4 regions of the Bacillus sp. FSL K6-3431 genome follow, and region 1 is predicted to be linked to each of the others. Evidence: riboswitches for the same ligand, from Rfam matches in the RefSeq annotation. Region 1 holds a riboswitch; each other region holds the start of a gene.

What was found. Region 1 has a riboswitch for thiamine pyrophosphate ahead of thiT (energy-coupled thiamine transporter ThiT). Riboswitches for the same ligand answer to the same signal wherever they lie in the genome.
Region 2: it holds a riboswitch for thiamine pyrophosphate, as region 1 does, so the genes downstream of both, MHB53_RS19670 (ABC transporter substrate-binding protein) here and thiT (energy-coupled thiamine transporter ThiT) in region 1, are expected to answer to the same signal.
Region 3: it holds a riboswitch for thiamine pyrophosphate, as region 1 does, so the genes downstream of both, MHB53_RS17630 (lipoate--protein ligase family protein) here and thiT (energy-coupled thiamine transporter ThiT) in region 1, are expected to answer to the same signal.
Region 4: it holds a riboswitch for thiamine pyrophosphate, as region 1 does, so the genes downstream of both, MHB53_RS12090 (YkoF family thiamine/hydroxymethylpyrimidine-binding protein) here and thiT (energy-coupled thiamine transporter ThiT) in region 1, are expected to answer to the same signal.

What each region holds. Positions count from the first base shown of each region.
Region 1 covers NZ_JBBOCT010000001.1:970,772-975,386, forward strand. Annotated here, with positions in the region: partial or broken gene MHB53_RS04920 (IS3 family transposase) at 1-627, opposite strand, end outside; gene MHB53_RS04925 (SRPBCC family protein) at 794-1,237, opposite strand; gene thiT (energy-coupled thiamine transporter ThiT) at 1,650-2,252, opposite strand; TPP riboswitch at 2,323-2,422, opposite strand; gene MHB53_RS04935 (anti-repressor SinI family protein) at 2,901-3,029, opposite strand; partial or broken gene MHB53_RS04940 (class I SAM-dependent methyltransferase) at 3,797-4,495, opposite strand.
Region 2 covers NZ_JBBOCT010000001.1:4,062,404-4,067,018, forward strand. Annotated here, with positions in the region: gene MHB53_RS19660 (hypothetical protein) at 1-203, shown strand, start outside; gene MHB53_RS19665 (TIGR01777 family oxidoreductase) at 401-1,303, shown strand; TPP riboswitch at 1,523-1,632, shown strand; gene MHB53_RS19670 (ABC transporter substrate-binding protein) at 1,847-2,839, shown strand; gene MHB53_RS19675 (thiamine-binding protein) at 2,852-3,142, shown strand; gene MHB53_RS19680 (ABC transporter permease) at 3,142-3,900, shown strand; gene MHB53_RS19685 (ABC transporter ATP-binding protein) at 3,908-4,615, shown strand, end outside.
Region 3 covers NZ_JBBOCT010000001.1:3,617,500-3,622,114, reverse strand. Annotated here, with positions in the region: gene MHB53_RS17650 (hypothetical protein) at 1-265, opposite strand, end outside; gene MHB53_RS17645 (ABC transporter ATP-binding protein) at 234-1,145, opposite strand; gene MHB53_RS17640 (GntR family transcriptional regulator) at 1,132-1,515, opposite strand; gene MHB53_RS17635 (GTP pyrophosphokinase) at 1,694-2,443, shown strand; TPP riboswitch at 2,553-2,658, shown strand; gene MHB53_RS17630 (lipoate--protein ligase family protein) at 2,735-3,571, shown strand; gene lipA (lipoyl synthase) at 3,571-4,518, shown strand.
Region 4 covers NZ_JBBOCT010000001.1:2,358,211-2,362,825, reverse strand. Annotated here, with positions in the region: gene MHB53_RS12095 (hypothetical protein) at 278-598, opposite strand; gene MHB53_RS12090 (YkoF family thiamine/hydroxymethylpyrimidine-binding protein) at 976-1,572, opposite strand; TPP riboswitch at 1,659-1,770, opposite strand; gene MHB53_RS12085 (extracellular solute-binding protein) at 2,014-3,315, shown strand; gene MHB53_RS12080 (carbohydrate ABC transporter permease) at 3,380-4,258, shown strand; gene MHB53_RS12075 (carbohydrate ABC transporter permease) at 4,277-4,615, shown strand, end outside.

The DNA.
Region 1 (4,615 bases):
TTTCTCGGTTCAATAAATCCACCAAGAAACAAACGTAGCACCATTTATTTAGTACGCGCACGTAGGTTAAATCGCTGACAATGACTGCTGATTCTTCTTGGTCATCAAAATTTCGATCCAGTACATTTCCAACAGCTTCATCATTTACTTTTGTTTTTTGGGGCTTAAATCGTGCGATGTTGTATTTAGATACTAGACCTTGTTCGTGCATGATTCGGCCGATCCGTCTGCGGGATACTTGATGGCCTATCTTTTGTAATTCAACTTTTATTTTGCGTGTGCCATATGCGCTGCGATTTTGAAGAAATATCGTTCGAATCAAATGATCTAACCCATCTTCGGTTTCTTGTTCAACTGGCATATAGTAATAACTACTTCTTGGAATTTGCAGGACACCGCACATTGCTGATACAAAGTATTTGTGGACATTGATCCGAATCACATTTACTTTCGTCCCATGATCAGCGCGGCTTGCTTTAAAATGTCATTCTCCATTCGAAGGCGTGCCATTTCTTTCTTAAGATGGATCAGCTCATTTTCTTTATCAGATCGATTATCTTTCTCTTGAAAGGATCCAGAGCTCTCGGACTGACGAATCCACCGGTCTAATGCTGAAGCTGTTAGCTCATTGTAGCCTTTCCAAAGCACAGATTGTTGAATAAGAAAAAAGCGATTCATTTTAGGAATCGCACTTCTGATTTATTTAATTAGATTGTAACTTTCTTAGTATTACTCCGTTTACAATAACTCCGATAAACCCAGTAATTGAAAAAACATAAGAAGTTATTTAACACTAATGAATTATTGCTGCTCTCAAATCACTAACACCATTCTCCAAATAGCCCTTTAAACACGTTAACATATATACCCAACCTTCTTTTTGTCCTAGCATTTTGTTTACTATTTGAGGGTCAGCTTCATTAAGACCTGATTCGTTTACCTCAATAATTGTACTGGCACGATCCAACTCTTTTAGTGTAATTGTAACAACTGTTTCTTCATCAGATTCTCCACCCCATGAAAACACGATTTTCATGTTTTCCACGATTTCTAATACATTTACAACGCCTTCTGCTTCGTATTCATCATATCTTAATGTAACAGACTTGCCTTGTTCCCATCTTTCGGAACTCGATGAGAACCAAAAATTCCCGATTTTTAAAGGGTCTACAAAGGCTTCAAACACCTCATTAGACGGCTTATCTATTCTAAATTTCGTAGTTACTTGAGTATCCATAACAAATTCAACTCTCTTTCAGAATATTTAAAACTTCTTCCGTTATACCCTATTTTACACATTTTTCGTCTTAATACTAAAAACACTCTTATTAAACTAAGCTGCCCGTTTTAGCTTTAAGTACATTCTTTCACAAAATCCATATATCATTTCAATTATTTCTATAAATTTAATTTACACTGACTCAATAAGTAAGTCCTTTTACAACGAAACACCCCTTTAGATAAAAAATCCAAAGGGGTAATGCTTCGCAACTTTTTTATAAACATCGCATCTTTTTTACAAACGTCGCGACTTTATTTTAAATCAACAACAGAGTATTAGATAAATCGGGAAAAACTGTAGTGACTGTTTATAATAAGCAGACAGAAAAGCAGCATTCATTATGTTGGTATGCCAAAAATAAATCACATTATGAAGCTTTGCTATTATTCGATAAATGATTCCCTTTATTTGTTTTTATTAGCTCAGGTCGAATAGATAATACGACACAAATGACAATGGCACATAATAAAAAGGAGAAAATCATCGTGATACCATTCGTGATGAAGGAAAAAACGATAGGTGTTTTACCTGCTTCATAGGCATATTTAGCAAAGAAAATAACACCTGCAATAAAATGCCAAAAATAACGACCCAAGCTTCCAATGAAAATGCCTAAGGTTACAGTGAGGACCATCATCGCTTTCTTTCCTTCATATGCTGTTTTACTAACCACAGGCGCAAGTAACCCAGCAAATCCTATAAAAGTAAATGCAATAAAATATTCTATAAAGCCTTGGAGTGGTGTTACGATATAATAATCACCGATAGCAATTTGTAGTAATCCCCATAATAAGCCTGAGATACATGCTGTCTTAACTCCCCACCTAAACGCAACGATAAAAATGGGCACCATAGCAACTGATATAGAGATAGATGGTGTAAGCTTGATGGAAGGAAGTATATCCAACACAAGTGCCATCGCTGCAAAAATAGATGCTTCTATCATTGCTTGTAAAGAAATTTTACTCATAAAAAAACCCCCTATGATTTGTGTATTGCACGTATCCATAGGGGAACAGAAATAGTATATGAAGTTACTATCTCTTGTTCTGCCACATCCCTGCGCTAGCATTAACTAACAGGTTCGAAGGGTCTGGATTAATTATCCACTCTCAGCTATTTGCTCCCCCTGTGGTACGTCGATTCAATTATACTCATCACTATTATAACGAAGAATATATATTATGCAAGACAAATAATATAATAAGTCAGATTACTTGTACAGTTGAACCACTCGCCACTTAACGATCTTAAGGTCTGTTTGAAGTGGGAGATTCCTAAGATCATCAGTGCAACCACTAGTTATTAATTAGGCTATCCCTGTAGTTCCTACGGTTAGTAGTCTTATCGCTTCAGATTTAAGGTTCATACTTGCTTGATATCTCTGTCTTGGTGGGGTTGTATTCGGAAGAGATCCATACACCATAGCGAAATTTTTAACGTCTTTATTGCGGTAGCCCGTGACTGGAACAGAATTGACTTGAAGCGAAGTTTTTCGCGAAAAATACGACTTGTTTGCCATACCACTTAGCTTATTCAAGTATGGTTCGAGAATGTGCCCAGGATACTTTACTTATTCCTTAAGTAGGTGAACTCAGCTTTTTTGATGTCGATTTGATTAATGTATGTTTTTCCGCGTTTTAACACCAGGACCTCGTTTTAAAAGATTTTTTATTTCCTCAATTGTTAGCCCCTGCTCCTTCGCAAGAGTAATTAATGCCACCCATTCAGGATCAAGTTTTGTCATTGTGCTTCCTCCTCTTTTATTTTTCAATCCACAATGTCAATTTTTTGTTTTTTGCCAAATTACTAGGGACTGAGCATGATCCCGGCATAATGTAACAAGAGGAAGATATCAAATAAACGAGAACATAATACTGTTACATTAGCTATAGAGGTAGTGATAAGCCTTCATTCTCGTATATAAAACAGCCCACAATATAGAAATATTTGAACGTAAAACCCACATTGCTTTTACTAGGCTCATCTCCCCTTTTCCTTTTTCACGTTGTATCATGCAATGTGAAAAAGTCCATTCCCCAAATATCCAAACAATTTGTAATTCCTAAAGTATAATCACCTTTAAGCAACGCTCTTGTAAAGATTACCAAATGGCACTGAATAAATTCTGAACAACAATATCTGAAACTCAAAAAGACTACTGTCGCCGTTAAATAGGGCATACAAGTAGTATTTTAAATAAAGTTTTTTATTTATCATGTATTGGGCTTGGGCTACGTCTGACACTTCTGTATTTAGATAACCAACATCCTTTTCATTTTTGAAATAAGGTAAGTAAAAGCCAGAAATGTTTTAATGATTTTCCTATTGCAACGAATAACTCATCTTCATTATTGCCATCCTCTCCATTCGAACTAAAACTCATTAGAGTATTCCTCTTACATACAAAGTTCTGTTAAATTTTAATGTTGATTTATAGAGATAAATAAAGAAAAGACCCCTTCATGCTCTATTAAGGAGCGTTAAGAGGTCATTCAACTAATAAATCATAAATCATTTTCTAATAGCTTCATAAACGAAAGCCTGGTTCCCATTTGTTGGTTGGCTACCATATTCGAAATCGGCGGACACTACATATCCGAAAAACCGATATTTTCTAAAATTAGTTTAAATTCTTCTACGCCATACCAACGTATGGCAAAACGTTGCAATTCAGTTTTAGCAAGTTTTCCATCACGCCATTTTTCGTACTTTAAATATGAAACTTTATATTGATTAAATAAATCTGCTTCAACAAGTTTACCCTCCATTGTGATTACATCCCCATTCGGAAAATTGAATGTTGATGTACCGCCAAACTTACTAACCTCAAAATTGGTGTCAGGCAAGAAAAGGTCAAGTATAAGGCGCCCACCTGGTTCAAGATGATCATAAATTCGCTTCAAAGCTTCAAGTGATTCTTCACGTTAAAAATGAACCAGCTGGTATAATAATTGCTTCATATTTATTAGGTAAAGAAAGTTCCTGTAAATTCGATTTATAAAAGTTGGTTTGCACGCCACGTTCTTCACAACGTTGACGGCAAGAAGCCAACATTTCAGGTGAATAGTCAACTCCATCAACAATAAGACCAGTTTCAAGAAGTGGAATAATTACACGGCCAGAACCGACCATTCCTTCAAGAATACGTCCCTTACAATCTTTAAGCTTATCTTGGTAATATTCTATGTCACCGCCCAATGATTGACCAATCTTTTTGCTAAGGTCATAAACCTCGGTACAAAGTGTAAAAAGACAATAAAGTTATTTAATTTTAAAACCTAAAACAAGCATAACCCTGCAGAAATTAAACTTAATAAGTGTTTATCACAA
Region 2 (4,615 bases), 3.1 Mb from region 1:
ATATCCCGAAGGATGAAACATATGATAAAACGGCATCACTTTTCAATATGCTTTCGTCAGTCAAAGAAACAATAGAGCGAGATCGGTCGTTTATTATCGCAGAGAATGGAGTTTGTGCTGATCTACTACATAAACTTAAGGCATTAGGCTTTTCTTTAAAAGAGAAAACAGAAGCTGAGCTGAAGGCAATTGAATTAGCTTGATTGAACGAACCGATCTGACTTAAACGAGTTGATCGGTTTTTTGTGAAGTCAGAAAGTGTAAGTGAATTTTGTGTTAGCTCCAACAGATACTACGTACTTTAGTGCCGATACCACTGGTCGAGCGAACTTAGGAGATGTTCGGTAATGCACATATGTAGTGTTGAAGGCGCCTGCATTTTTCTGAAAGAGGGGATCACATGCATGTTGTTATTGCGGGAGGAAGTGGTTTTGTTGGCCAGGTGTTGCAAAATCGATTATTGCATGCTGGATATGAGGTAACAATTTTGACGAGAAGTCCTAATAAAGTGAAGCAAACAGACCGGCTTCATGCAGTTCAATGGCTTGCTGATCAAAGTGAGCCTGAAAATCATCTCACTAATGTAGATGCGATTGTCAATTTAGCAGGTGAGTCAATAAATGGATTGAGATGGACGAAAGCAAAGAAAATTCGAATTTTACAAAGTAGAATGATAGTGACAAAGGAAATTAATCGTATCATCAGTGTGCTTGATCAGAGACCAAAAGTGTTAATAAATGCATCTGCAGTCGGATTTTATGGTATGTCAGAAAAAAACACTTATACAGAGAAGGACGACTCTATTGCAACAGATTTTTTAGCGACTGTTGTGAAAGCCTGGGAAATTGAAGCGCAAAAAGCGGAACAATATGGTGTTCGGACAGTTATGGCTAGGTTCGGGATTGTACTTGGTTATGATGGGGCACTACCGCTAATGGTGCTTCCGTATAAATTATTTATTGGAGGCACTGTTGGAACTGGAAGGCAGTGGGTATCATGGGTACATGTTGCGGATGTGGCTGGATTAATTCAATTTTCGATCGAACATCACACTATTTCCGGACCGCTAAACGTGACTGCACCCGAGCCAATAAAAATGAAAGAGTTCGGAAAAACAATTGGGCATGTCCTTCATCGTCCACATTGGTTACCTGTTCCGAGCTTTGCACTACAAGTGCTATTAGGAGAAATGAGTGAAATACTAATTAACGGGCAACGAGTTCTTCCAGAAAAGGCGATGGAACATGGTTATTCGTATGAATATCCTACTTTGGAGAAGGCTTTAAGTAACTTATGGAATTAGCGTTGAAAGTTATAGAAATAATGGCGAAGGTTATAGAATTATGGATGAAAGTCACCGAAATAATCGTCCTAGTTAGGGAGTGATCAAGAAGAAGTAGATCATTTATCAACATAAGTTTTTAACTGGATTTTAATAATTATTCGTCATTTCAGTAATGGTTATAGCATTTAACTGGTTTATCCCTCTTAATCTGCTATAATGATGAAGGAAATATAAATATGTGAAATGTGGGGGAACCGGTTATGCTGGTTGAGATAGTATCCTTAAGATACTGACCCTTTGAACCTGCTCTGGCTCATACCAGCGAAGGGAACGTCAATTCATTCATTAATGAGTGTTCTTACAGACGCCCGGGTTCTTATCCCAGGGCGTTTTTTCGCATCTAGATCCAGCGTCTAACTAACACCTCGATTCACAAGTAGCTCTGATTCGTGGCAAACCGTGCAGATCATCATTTGCCTGTCAGAGCTGTTCAAGGCGCTTGTGCTTTTGTTGTTTTAGCGGTTCCTTTTCTCTATTTTATAGATTAGGAGGAAATAAGGAATGAAAAAGTGGTTAATTAGTATTATTGGACTGTTTTTATTAGTAGGCTGTGGCTCAGGCGCAGACGATATCAAAGGTAAGGGTGAAGATAATTCGCTAAAAAAAGTATCCCTCGTATTGGATTGGACCCCAAATACGAATCATACCGGATTATATGTAGCGAAAGAGAGGGGATTTTTTAAAGATGAGGGTCTGGATGTAGATATTATTATGCCTGGTGAAGCTGGAGCAGATCAACTCGTTGCCTCAGGTAAATCTGAGTTTGGTATTGGTTATCAAGAAAGCATTACGGAAGCAAGGGTGCAGGATGTACCAATCGTGTCGATCGGCGCTGTGATTCAGCATAATACATCAGGTTTTGCATCGCCTGTTGCTAAAAATATTCAATCACCAAAGGACTTCGAAGGGAAAGTATATGGTGGTTGGGGTGCACCTGTTGAGCAGGCCGTACTATCATCGTTAATGTCTTCAGAAAATGCCGATATTAAAAAGCTTGAAACGATTAATATGGGTGATACGGATTTTTTCACAGCGGTAAAAAGAGACATTGATTTCGCTTGGATATTTTATGCGTGGACTGGTGTAGAAGCTGAACTTCGTGGCGAGGAAATCAACATGATATATTTAACGGATTATACGGATAAACTGGATTATTATACACCTGTCATTACGACGAATGAAAAAATGATTAAAGACGATCCAGAGACGGTAAAAGCATTTATGGCTGCAACTTCCAAAGGCTATGAATTTGCCATTGATAATCCTCAAGATGCAGCGGATATTTTAATAAAAGCTGTGCCAGATTTAGATCCTGAACTTGTGAAAAAAAGCCAAGAATGGCTTGCGCCAAAGTATAAGGATGACGCTCCGAGATGGGGAGAGCAAAAACAAGAAGTATGGAAAAACTATACAGACTGGATGCTCGAAAATAAATTACTTGAAAAAGAGATAGATGTGGAAAAAGCATTTACAAATGAATTTTTACCTAAATAGGAGGGCTTTAATATGGCAAACGCATTAATTAGCATCCAAATTATACCGAAACCAAAGAATGGTGAAGATGTTTATCATTACGTGGATGAAGCGATCAAAATCATCGAGGATTCCGGAGTGAAATATCAAGTCAGTCCATTGGAAACAACAATGGAAGGTGAATTATATGAGTTAATGAATGTGATCGGGAAAATGAATGAGCGAATGACGGAAATGGGTAGTAGCAATGTTGTTTCGCAAGTTAAAATTTTATATCAGCCGACTGGGGTTGAAATGAGCCGACTAACGGAGAAATATCGCTGATGCTGTCTATGTTAAAAAAAGGATGGAAGCCGGTAGCGGTTCTCATCCTTTTATTAATCATCTGGGAGCTAGCAGTAAAATTGGCGGAGATTCCAAAATGGTTGCTGCCAGCGCCAAGCGTTATCTGGCATGAGGCGATTAATGGGTTCGATCAATTTCTACCCCATATACAGTCAACAATCGTGCTAGCATTAGTCGGGTTTATGATTGGTTGTTCGATCGGACTTTTTGTAGCGATTCTATTGCACTTGCTTCCCGGTGTACGAGAGGCCGTTTATCCGTTACTGATTTTATCGCAAAATGTACCTATTATTGTGCTCGCACCGCTGCTTGTTATTTGGTTTGGTTTTGGCCTTTTGCCGAAAATGATCGTCATCACGCTCGTATGTTTTTTCCCAGTGACGATTGCTGCCCTTGGTGGTTTTCGCAATCCACCTACTGAAATGAAGCATTATATGCTAATGGCTGGAGCATCAAAAACACAAATTTTTTCAAAATTGGAATGGCCTCATGCGTTGCCTGCTCTTTTTTCCGGTCTGAAAATATCTGCTACATATAGCATGATGGGTGCTGTAATCTCTGAATGGCTTGGTGCGAAAAAAGGGATAGGGGTATATATGACGCTTGCTTCCTCATCGTTCCGAACGGAGCGTGTATTCGTAGCGATTATGATAATCATGATTTTGAGCATGCTTTTTTTCAGTATCATTACTGCTGCAGAAAGATGGCTTGTAAAGTGGAACGGAAAGGGAGAGTGAGGCTATTTTGGGCACATTAGAAATTAACAAGCTCTCGAACAGTTTTGATGGGCGTGAAATATTAAAAGACATCAATCTTAACATAGAGGAAGGGGGGTTTCTAACAATTCTTGGTCCATCCGGGAGTGGGAAAAGCACATTATTCCATTTGATTGGCGGTTTACTTGAACCTGATCATGGTTCTATTGTTTTGGATGATGTAAACATTACCGGAAAACGGGGACTAATTAGTTATATGCCCCAACAACCTGCGCTATTTCCATGGCGAACAGTTTTACAAAATGTGCTGCTTGGTCAGGAATTGCAAGGGAAAATAGAAATGGATAAGGCTTTAAAAATGATTAAACGTGCTGGGTTGGAAGGCTATGAACAAGCATTTCCAGACGCGTTATCTGGTGGAATGAAGCAGCGAGTTGCGTTTATTCGTGCTTTATTAAGTCCACAGTCCCTCATTTGTTTGGACGAACCATTCTCTGCTTTAGATGATTTTACACGACTGGAAATGCATCAATGGTTGATGTCTATTTGGGCAGAGTATAAAAAAACTATTTTATTTGTTACCCATAATATTGATGAAGCGCTATTTCTTTCGGATCGTATTATAGTCCTGTCTTCTAATCCAGCTCAAATTGTAAATGAATTCGTGATTCCATTCGAGAGACCGCGAAAAGATGAATTAATATTATCTGATGAATTTCTTGAATGGAAACGAAAG
Region 3 (4,615 bases), 2.6 Mb from region 1:
TTGTCGCTTTTGTGGTTATTAAAATAGCGGAAATAAAAGCCCAAAGCATCGTAAAAACGATGACTATATCTGCTGAATAAAAAGATATATTTACCGAGAAACTAGCTGATCCATAGCCAACATTAAACGATGGTGCAAGTGAAAACAAAACGGCAATCAACTGCATGATCGCAAGTGAATTAAATACACCCCAATATGCCTTTACCTTAAATGAGAACTGTTTTTTTACAACATCAGATAGATTCGTTTCTATTAAAGACATCATCAATTCCCCCCTTGCTTTTACTCGTTAAAAATATACAGATATCACTTGAAGAAATAGATGTGAACTCTACCCCCCCGTCTCTTGCACATTTTATATCATCTTCAGTAAAATCATTTCGCACAACGGAATACATACGGTCTGGTCCCATATCTTTTTCAAGAAGTACCTCTCTACCCAACGTCCATCCAGCTACTACAGATTTCTTTCCATAAAGTCCAATCGCCCATTCTTTTAATTCAGAAATTGGTTTGTGAAGATGGACCTTTCCATCATTTACTAGTAGAACATCTTCTAATAGATCTTCGATTTCATTTAAGTGATGACTTGAAATTATAATCGAACGTGGATGTGCAATATAATCCTTTAACAAGGCACGATAAAAGTCTTTACGTACCGCCGCATCCATTCCAGTTGTTGGTTCATCAAAAATTGTGAGTGCACATCTTGCTGATAGTCCCAAAATCATATTAAATGTGCTTTTCATCCCTTTAGAAAGATTTGCGTGATATTGATTCGAATCCAATGAAAAATATTCAAAAAGCCCCTTTGCAAGAGTTGCATCCCAGTTTTCATAAAAGCTATCTGCAGCATCTAGAATTTCAGCAAGAGTTAGTGCTGGAGGCAATGTCATTTGATCATCAATGAAAATGCTATTAGCAGAAACAAATAAATTATTAAAAGGCTGTTCAGAAAAAACGTCCACCTCACCAGATGTTTCACGAATAAATCCAGATAAAATTTTCAAAAGTGTTGTCTTCCCTGCTCCATTACGTCCGATCAATCCCGTTAATTTATGTCCTTCAATTGAAAAAGATATATTTTCAAGAACTGCTTTTTTTCCATAAATTTTCGTTATATTTTTACATTCAATTATCTTCATCTTTTTTTCGCCTCGCATCCTTGATCAATTTGAGTAACTCATCTTCCCTTACACTTAAACGATCTGCTTCTTGAACAAGATCTTGAATTAATCCCTTTAATGTTTCATTTTTCCGTTTGCTAAGTATTTTTTCTTTCGCGCCAACATTTACAAACATTCCAAGTCCACGCTTCTTATATAGAATCTGTTCATCTGCCAATATATTCAGCCCCTTTGCTGCCGTAGCTGGGTTAATATTGAACATCTCTGCCAACTGATATTGTGAATAAACCTTTTCATCATTCATAAACGCACCGCTAATAACTTCATTTTCTATCCATTCTGCTATTTGCACATAAATTGGTTTCGATCCATCCGAATGTAAAATCACTTATATACCTCCTCTAACATAGTACGTTAGTGTTGTAATGTAGTATATATTTAAACCGAAAATAAAACAAGATGTATGCACCTATTTCCCATTATGATTTTAGACATATTAGATTCGATTTCTTGATTAATATTATGGTACGATAATGGTATTACTGCATCAGGAAAGGAATTCCGTCATGGAAAAACAAAACTTACTTGACCTTAATTACATAAAAGAATTTAAAATTGAATTGACTCGATTTATGATGGCTTACAAGTTTGCCTGCGATGAGTTAAATACGAAAATAAATATTTTATCAGATGAATTTAATTATATTCACGATTACAATCCGATTGAACACGTTAAGTCCCGTGTAAAGACTCCGGAAAGTATATTAAAAAAAATCCAAAGAAAAGGATATGGATTTTCTCTCCCTTCCATCAAAAATAATATTAGAGATATAGCTGGAATTCGGATTACCTGTTCCTTCATTTCCGATATTTATCAAGTAAGCGATATGCTAAAAAATCAAAAAGATATAAAAGTAATCGAGTGTAAGGACTATATTAAGCATCCAAAGCCAAATGGTTACCAGAGTCTTCATATGATTATAGAAATTCCAATTTTCATGTCTGATCGAGTGGAAAATACATATGTTGAAATACAAATCCGCACGATTGCGATGGATTTTTGGGCTAGTTTAGAGCATAAAATTTACTATAAATACAATAAAGACATTCCTGAACATTTATCAAAAGAACTAGAGGAGACGGCCACTGTCGCTGCCGAACTGGACCGTAAAATGGAACGTCTTCACAAAGAGGTATCCATCCTTAAAGAAGAAGATAAAGAGGAAGAAGATCTGATCATGTTGGCTAATCAAACCATTCCTTCAAAAATGCTTGAAACACTTGCTCGCTATAAGAAACTAACTGACCAAGCATAATACCCAACATTCCATAATTGGAAATCGGATTGCTAGACTATCTAGCAATCCGATTTCTTTACATGTAGATTCTCTTTCGCTAACATAGGAATTGTTGATTGAATATTGACTTATACACTGGAGGAGCTGCTATGGCGGCTGAGAAGACATCAAGCTCTGACTCTTTGTACCCGAAACTAGGTAATGCTAGCGTGGGGAAGTGTGGTCGTATGCATTACAAATTGGCATACAATCAGACCGCATTCCTTAGAATGTGGTCTTTTTCTATTCAAATCGAAGGAGTTGAAAATCATGAATGATACATGGGGCCTTCTTCATTCTGGGTTTCATCATGCTGCTATTAATATGGCATTAGATGAAGCTTTGTTGAATTGGCATAGTGAAGGTAAAATCCCACCTGTGCTCCGATTTTACGGTTGGTCGAAGCCAACGCTTTCTGTTGGCCATTTTCAAAAACTTGAGAAAACGATTGATTTCTCTGCAGTAGATCGATACGAATGCGAATTTGTTCGACGCCTAACTGGGGGAAGCGCTGTTTTACATGAGGACGAACTCACATACAGCATCGCTGTTTCTGAGCAGAAATCCTACATAGCTGATTCGATCCGTGCGGCCTATTTTACATTATCGAAAGGAATTATGGCTGGATTTAAGGAATTAGGTATTGATGCAGACTACTCCATGCCGAAGGAGCATTTTGAAAAAAGCGGTACTGCGGTCTGTTTTGAAAGACCATCTGATTACGAAATGCTTGTTGATGGGAAAAAGATTTCGGGACATGCGCAAACAAGAAAAAAAGGCGTATTGCTACAGCATGGTTCACTTCCGTTTAGCATTGATAATCAAATGTTATTCGATTTATTCAACTTCTCATCAGACAAAATGAGAGAGCGGCAGCGAAAAGCCTTTTCCGAAAAAGCGATCACAATGAATGAAGCAGCAAAAAAGAAAATTACATTCGAAGCAGCTGCCAAAGCTTTTCAATATGGATTTGAAAAGGAGTTAAATCTTACATTTATTCCGTTCGAACTCACTAATGAGCAGTGGAATGAAGTACATACCATAGCAGAATCTAAGTATCAATCGGACGAATGGAACTTCAAAAATCGAAAGCAGGTGCTAAAATAATGGCATTTAAAAAAGAAGAATATATTAGAAAGCCTGATTGGCTGAAAACCAAGATTAATACGAATGAAGCATATACAGGATTAAAGAAACTAATGCGTGAAAAAGGCTTGAATACGGTATGCGAGGAAGCTCGTTGTCCGAATATTCACGAATGCTGGAGTGAACGTAAAACTGCTACTTTTATGATTCTTGGTTCTATTTGTACACGTGCATGTCGTTTTTGTGCAGTCAATACTGGATTGCCAAACGAACTGGACTTGAATGAGCCTATGAGAGTGGCTGAATCAGTGAAGATAATGGGGCTTAAGCATGTCGTTGTTACAGCAGTAGCCCGCGATGATTTAAATGATGCCGGTGCTGGTGTATTCGCTGAAACTGTTCGTGCAATCCGTCAGGAGGTTCCTGGGTGTACGATTGAAATTCTGCCTTCAGATATGAAAGGTGATTACGAAAACTTACGAAACTTAATGTCCAGTGGTCCGGATATTTTTAATCATAACATTGAAACTGTAAGAAGTTTGACGCCAAGGGTTCGTGCAAAAGCAACATATGACCGCTCTCTTGAACTTTTAAAACGAGTAAAAGAAATTGCGCCAAATACACCAACAAAATCGAGTATTATGGTCGGGCTTGGTGAAACAAAGGAAGAAATCATCCAAGCAATGGATGATTTGCGTGCGCATAATGTTGATATAATGACGATCGGTCAGTACTTACAGCCTACAAAAAAACATTTAATGGTCGAGCGTTACTACCATCCTGATGAATTTGCAGAACTAAAAGCAATAGCTATGACAAAAGGTTTTAGCCACTGTGAAGCAGGTCCACTTGTTCGGTCTTCCTACCATGCAGATGAGCAAGTAAGCCAAGCCTCTGCTCAACGCAGAATCGAATATATGCAAGGCGTAGAAAAAGAACATGAGAAAGAAGTCGACTTTACCTTTTAGTAATGTAAACCAGAGGCGACTGCTCCTCAGCGACAAGCGACCGAAGGATAAATGGTGGTGAATATTGCCTTTATTACTTAATCGTCTAGACCGAAAC
Region 4 (4,615 bases), 1.4 Mb from region 1:
AACTGAGATATTATTTTGCTCATGGTAGGGCGACTGTTTATACCTTGTTCTCAAATCTTTTCCTTTTCATACGATTTCCGTTTTATACAAAGAAATTTTGTTGCTATTTCTGTCGAAAACCCTTGACTTTTTGGAAACATCACAGTAATCGCCGGTGAAAGGATTTATTTCCTTACTAAGTAAAGATGGTTGTTTCCGTTGGAGTACTTTTCCCGTGAACTGTCCCACCTTAAGTCGATATCAGACTGGGAATACTTGCGCGAGTGGTTACATTTAGTTAGTCCTTGGGCACTGCAATAGCTAAGAGAAGCAGAAGGTAGGAACGAATCATTGAAGCCGGGTCTCGAGGCTCAGGGCCTCTATTCGAATAAGAACTTTGGAGCCACGGCGTAAGATACGATAGGTCTGTAATCCATAGCTTGTAAATAATAGGCCAATCATTATTTACAATGGTGAGCACATTTTCAGAATAATGGTCCAAGACGAAGTTTTGATAATCTTCATGTGGAACAACAGTAGGTTTCAACTCCAACACCTCAATCACAGCTTTACATGATATCCACCAGCGACAGTCGATATGATTTACCGTTGTATCCAAGACTTCAACCTGCTTCCCAGCATGATTCTGTCAGCATTGTTGCCAGCGCTATTGAATTTTCGCAACGTACTACCTTGGGCATAATTGGCAACAATGTTTTTAAAAACAGCCTTTTTAAAAAATAAATATGTGACGCTTCTTTTGAAAAAATTTTGAAAACGAATACCAAATATTCAATAAAGCTTAATTCCCAGTAGTTTTTTGGAAATTCGGCAGATTTACGCCTCGAAATTCCGAGAGTCTATTCTATTCACATTTACCCTGGTCTTTCTTTAGGGTTGATGATATTCACTCTAAGCGAAGCGTAAGTGGGAGTTACCAATCAGGTAAGGTAAGAGTCCCCACCTGATTTCCCCGACAGCTTTGCTTAAACGAGTTCACTTGTTTTTTCTTGATGGACTATTACCCGAAATATTGACGGTCATTGTGACGTGACTTACTTGCTCTTGGGTAAAACGCAACGCTTGTTCAAGCGTTGCAAATACATCATGAGCATCACCGTCGAGCCGACTTGCATAGTGGACCCCGCCTGTTAATGTGCCTTTTTCTTTTGCAATCCCACAAACATCAGCAATAATTTGCATATAGTTCTCATTATTCAACGGGTAAAGCGCGAATTGGGTTGGTGCTTCGATATGAAGGTCGGCAACAATAGGTTCATTATTGCGGAAATTGTCTTCGGACATATATGTATCCCCATCAGAATCACCAGGGCAGCCGATGGAAAAGGTTCCATTTAATACAATGTGCTTACCCGTTTTTGCTGCATGAATGTATACGGCTTTTCCCACGTCAAAAACATGCTCCATTTTCCCACGAATGCATGTGCTAATATCGTCGGTTTTCATCCACACTTTTGATGTATCTACATCCTTCAAAGTAGTTTTGATAATCTCAACGAACTGATCGCTCATCGGGTAAAGAGAAAACCTTAAACCTACAATTCTACTAGTACCGCAAACTGAATGTGTCATAAAAAATCCTCCTTGAATCTATTTTTTTTACAATAAAAAAACTGCATCTATGGGAAGATGCAGCAGTATACGGAAAATTAAGCGTCCGTAAAACAGCTACACTTCCCCACGCTGGTATTATCCAGATCGGGTAAATAAGGGATTTGAACGCTCTTCCACGTCCTTATCTCAGCCATTTCGGCACCCCTAGTGCAACAGATCATATGCAGTTAATTAATGTTGAACGAACAGTATCGCTTGCGCCTTTTTGTTCGTTCGCCAACATCATATCTGATTATTCGGAAGAAGTAAAGACTATATTTTTTGTCGAAGGATAAGAAGTATGCTTGTCGAAAGTGAAATTTTAGGATGCTATCTTAAAATTTTAGGATTACTGCAAATAGGGATAGCGCTTACAATTAGATTGTTAAGTAATCAGAATTATTAGGGGGTAGAAATTAGTTGAATAAATTTAAAAGACATAGTTTATTTGCTCTGTTGCTTGCAATGATCTTAGTTATCGCAGCTTGTTCTGGTAAAGAGAAAGATAGTAGTTCCAAGGGAAAAGTGGATGGTGACAAAGTGGAGTTGACACTTTGGAATATTTGGACTGAACCATCTCCTCAAAACACTGCCAACTTGGAACAAATCGAGAAGTTTATGGATGAAAATCCTGACATTGTAATTAAGCAACAAAGTATCCCTCATGACCAATTCAAGGTGAAAGTAAAAACACAGGCAGCAGGAAAGCAACTTCCGGATTTAGTGCAAGTGTTTCCCGGAGCAGAACTAAAGCCATTAGTTAGTGGCGAATTGATCCAGCCAATTGATGATATTATGAGTCACTGGAAAGATTTAATTCCAGAAGGACAGCTTGGAGATTATCAAGTTGATGGGAAACAATATGCAATACCTGCGAACGTTACACCGACAAGCCTTGTATATTATGACAAAGATATGCTGGCTAAAGCAGGATACGATGAATTCCCCACAACATACGCTGAATTTAAAAAGTTAATTAACAAATTTAACGAACAAAAAATTATTCCAATTGCACTTGGGAACAAAGCCCAATGGTTATTACAGTCCTCGTACATTAGTACGATTGGCGACCGCTTAACTGGCGATGATTTTCTGACGGCTGTTTTAGATACTGGTGAAAAGAAATTTACGGATAAGAAGTTTATTGAAGCATTAGGTATCATTAATGAACTGTCTGATTTGAAAGCTTTTAACGAGGACTTTAACTCTATAGATAACAACCAACATAGAGACCTGTTTATGTTAGGTGATGCGGCAATGATGATTGACGGAGCGTGGTCACTTGGGCCGGTATTGGAAGGCGCACCTGACAAAAACATTGGCATGGCATTATTTCCTGAAGTACCAGGGGGGTTAGGGGATCCGAAAGCCGTTTCAGCAGTTACAGGAACAGGGATAGCTTTGAATAATGAACTTGAAGGGGAAAAGTTAGAAGCAGCACAGAAATTCCTGAAAAGTTTTTATTCGGAGGATTACTTTAATAACTTAATGAAAGCTGACATTTTAGTTGTAGCAGATATTGAAGCACCCGCAGAAGTCAGTGAATTGGCGAAAGAAGTATCGAAATTAACATCTGAAAAAATTGTACCTGTTTACGACGCATCGCTACCAACCGAAATTACCGATATTCTTAATTCAGGATTACAGGAAATGACAATAGGAACATTGACTCCTGAACAATTAGCTGAAAAGCTGCAGCAGGCAGTTGATAAACAAAAGTAAAAAGACTGGTAGGAAATCAAGATAGATTTACGCTTGATTTCCTCCCTTTTTTAGGAGGGAAATTATGCATTTATTAAGCCGAAGTAAGTGGCCAGCAATTATTGGATTAGCGCCAGCAGTGCTTATTTACGTTGTTTTTGCTATTGTTCCTATCATTATTTCATTCTATTATTCGGTCATGGAATGGGATGGGTTCACAGAGATGAAATTTATTGGTCTAGCAAACTTTAAGGAAGCGCTTCATGATCCAATCTTTTGGCAATCATTAAAAAATAATATGTTTGTTGTTGGTGCATCCGTCTTTGGGCAGATACCGATTGCTCTTGGCCTTGCGCTGCTTTTAAATAGAAAATTAAAAGGTGGAAAAATTTTCAGAACACTTGGTTTCATGCCTGTTGTTATTTCTACTGTCATCATCTCTTTAGTTTGGGGCATGATGTATAACTCAAGAATGGGATTATTCAACCAATTACTAACTTCAATAGGCTTGGAAAGTTGGACGCAAAATTGGCTTGGTGACCCTAAATGGGCAATGATATCTGTTTGTATAACAATTATTTGGCAATTCGTTGGTCTATACTTAATCATCTTTTTGGCAGGCCTGCAAAATATACCTCAAGAGATTTATGAAGCTGCAGAAATAGATGGGGCAACTGGCTGGAATAAAACACTTTTTATTACGCTTCCGATGATGAAAGATATTATTACAATTGCTGTTATTTTGTGTATTAGTGGAAGCCTGCGCACATTTGACCTTATTTATGTCATGACATCTGGAGGTCCAGGACATTCTACCGAAGTACTAGCAATGTATATGTTTGATCAAACATTTTCGTCAACTAGATATGGTTATGGAAGTGCCTTATCCTTATTTATCTTTTTCTTTAGCTTAGCATTGGTATATCTAACTACTCTGATACTTCAAAGGAAATCGTCGAAATAAGGAAAGGGGGAAGAACAGATGGCAAAAACATATTTAAAACATAGTGATAACCAACTTAAAGCGAGAAATATCTCAAAAAAATCAATTATTTATATATTGTTAACAATTTATGCTTTGATTAACGCCTATCCAATTTTGTGGATGGTATTGAATTCATTTAAAAGTAATATTGAATTCGCAAAAAATCCATTTGAAATACCAACGCAATGGCTCATCCAAAATTACAAAACTGCATGGGAAACAGCGCATTTAGATACGTATTTTTTAAACAGTGTCATCATTTCGGTCACAGCTGTTATTATTACCGTATTTATCGGTGCCTTAGCTTCTTATTTTTTAGCAAGATTTACGTATAAA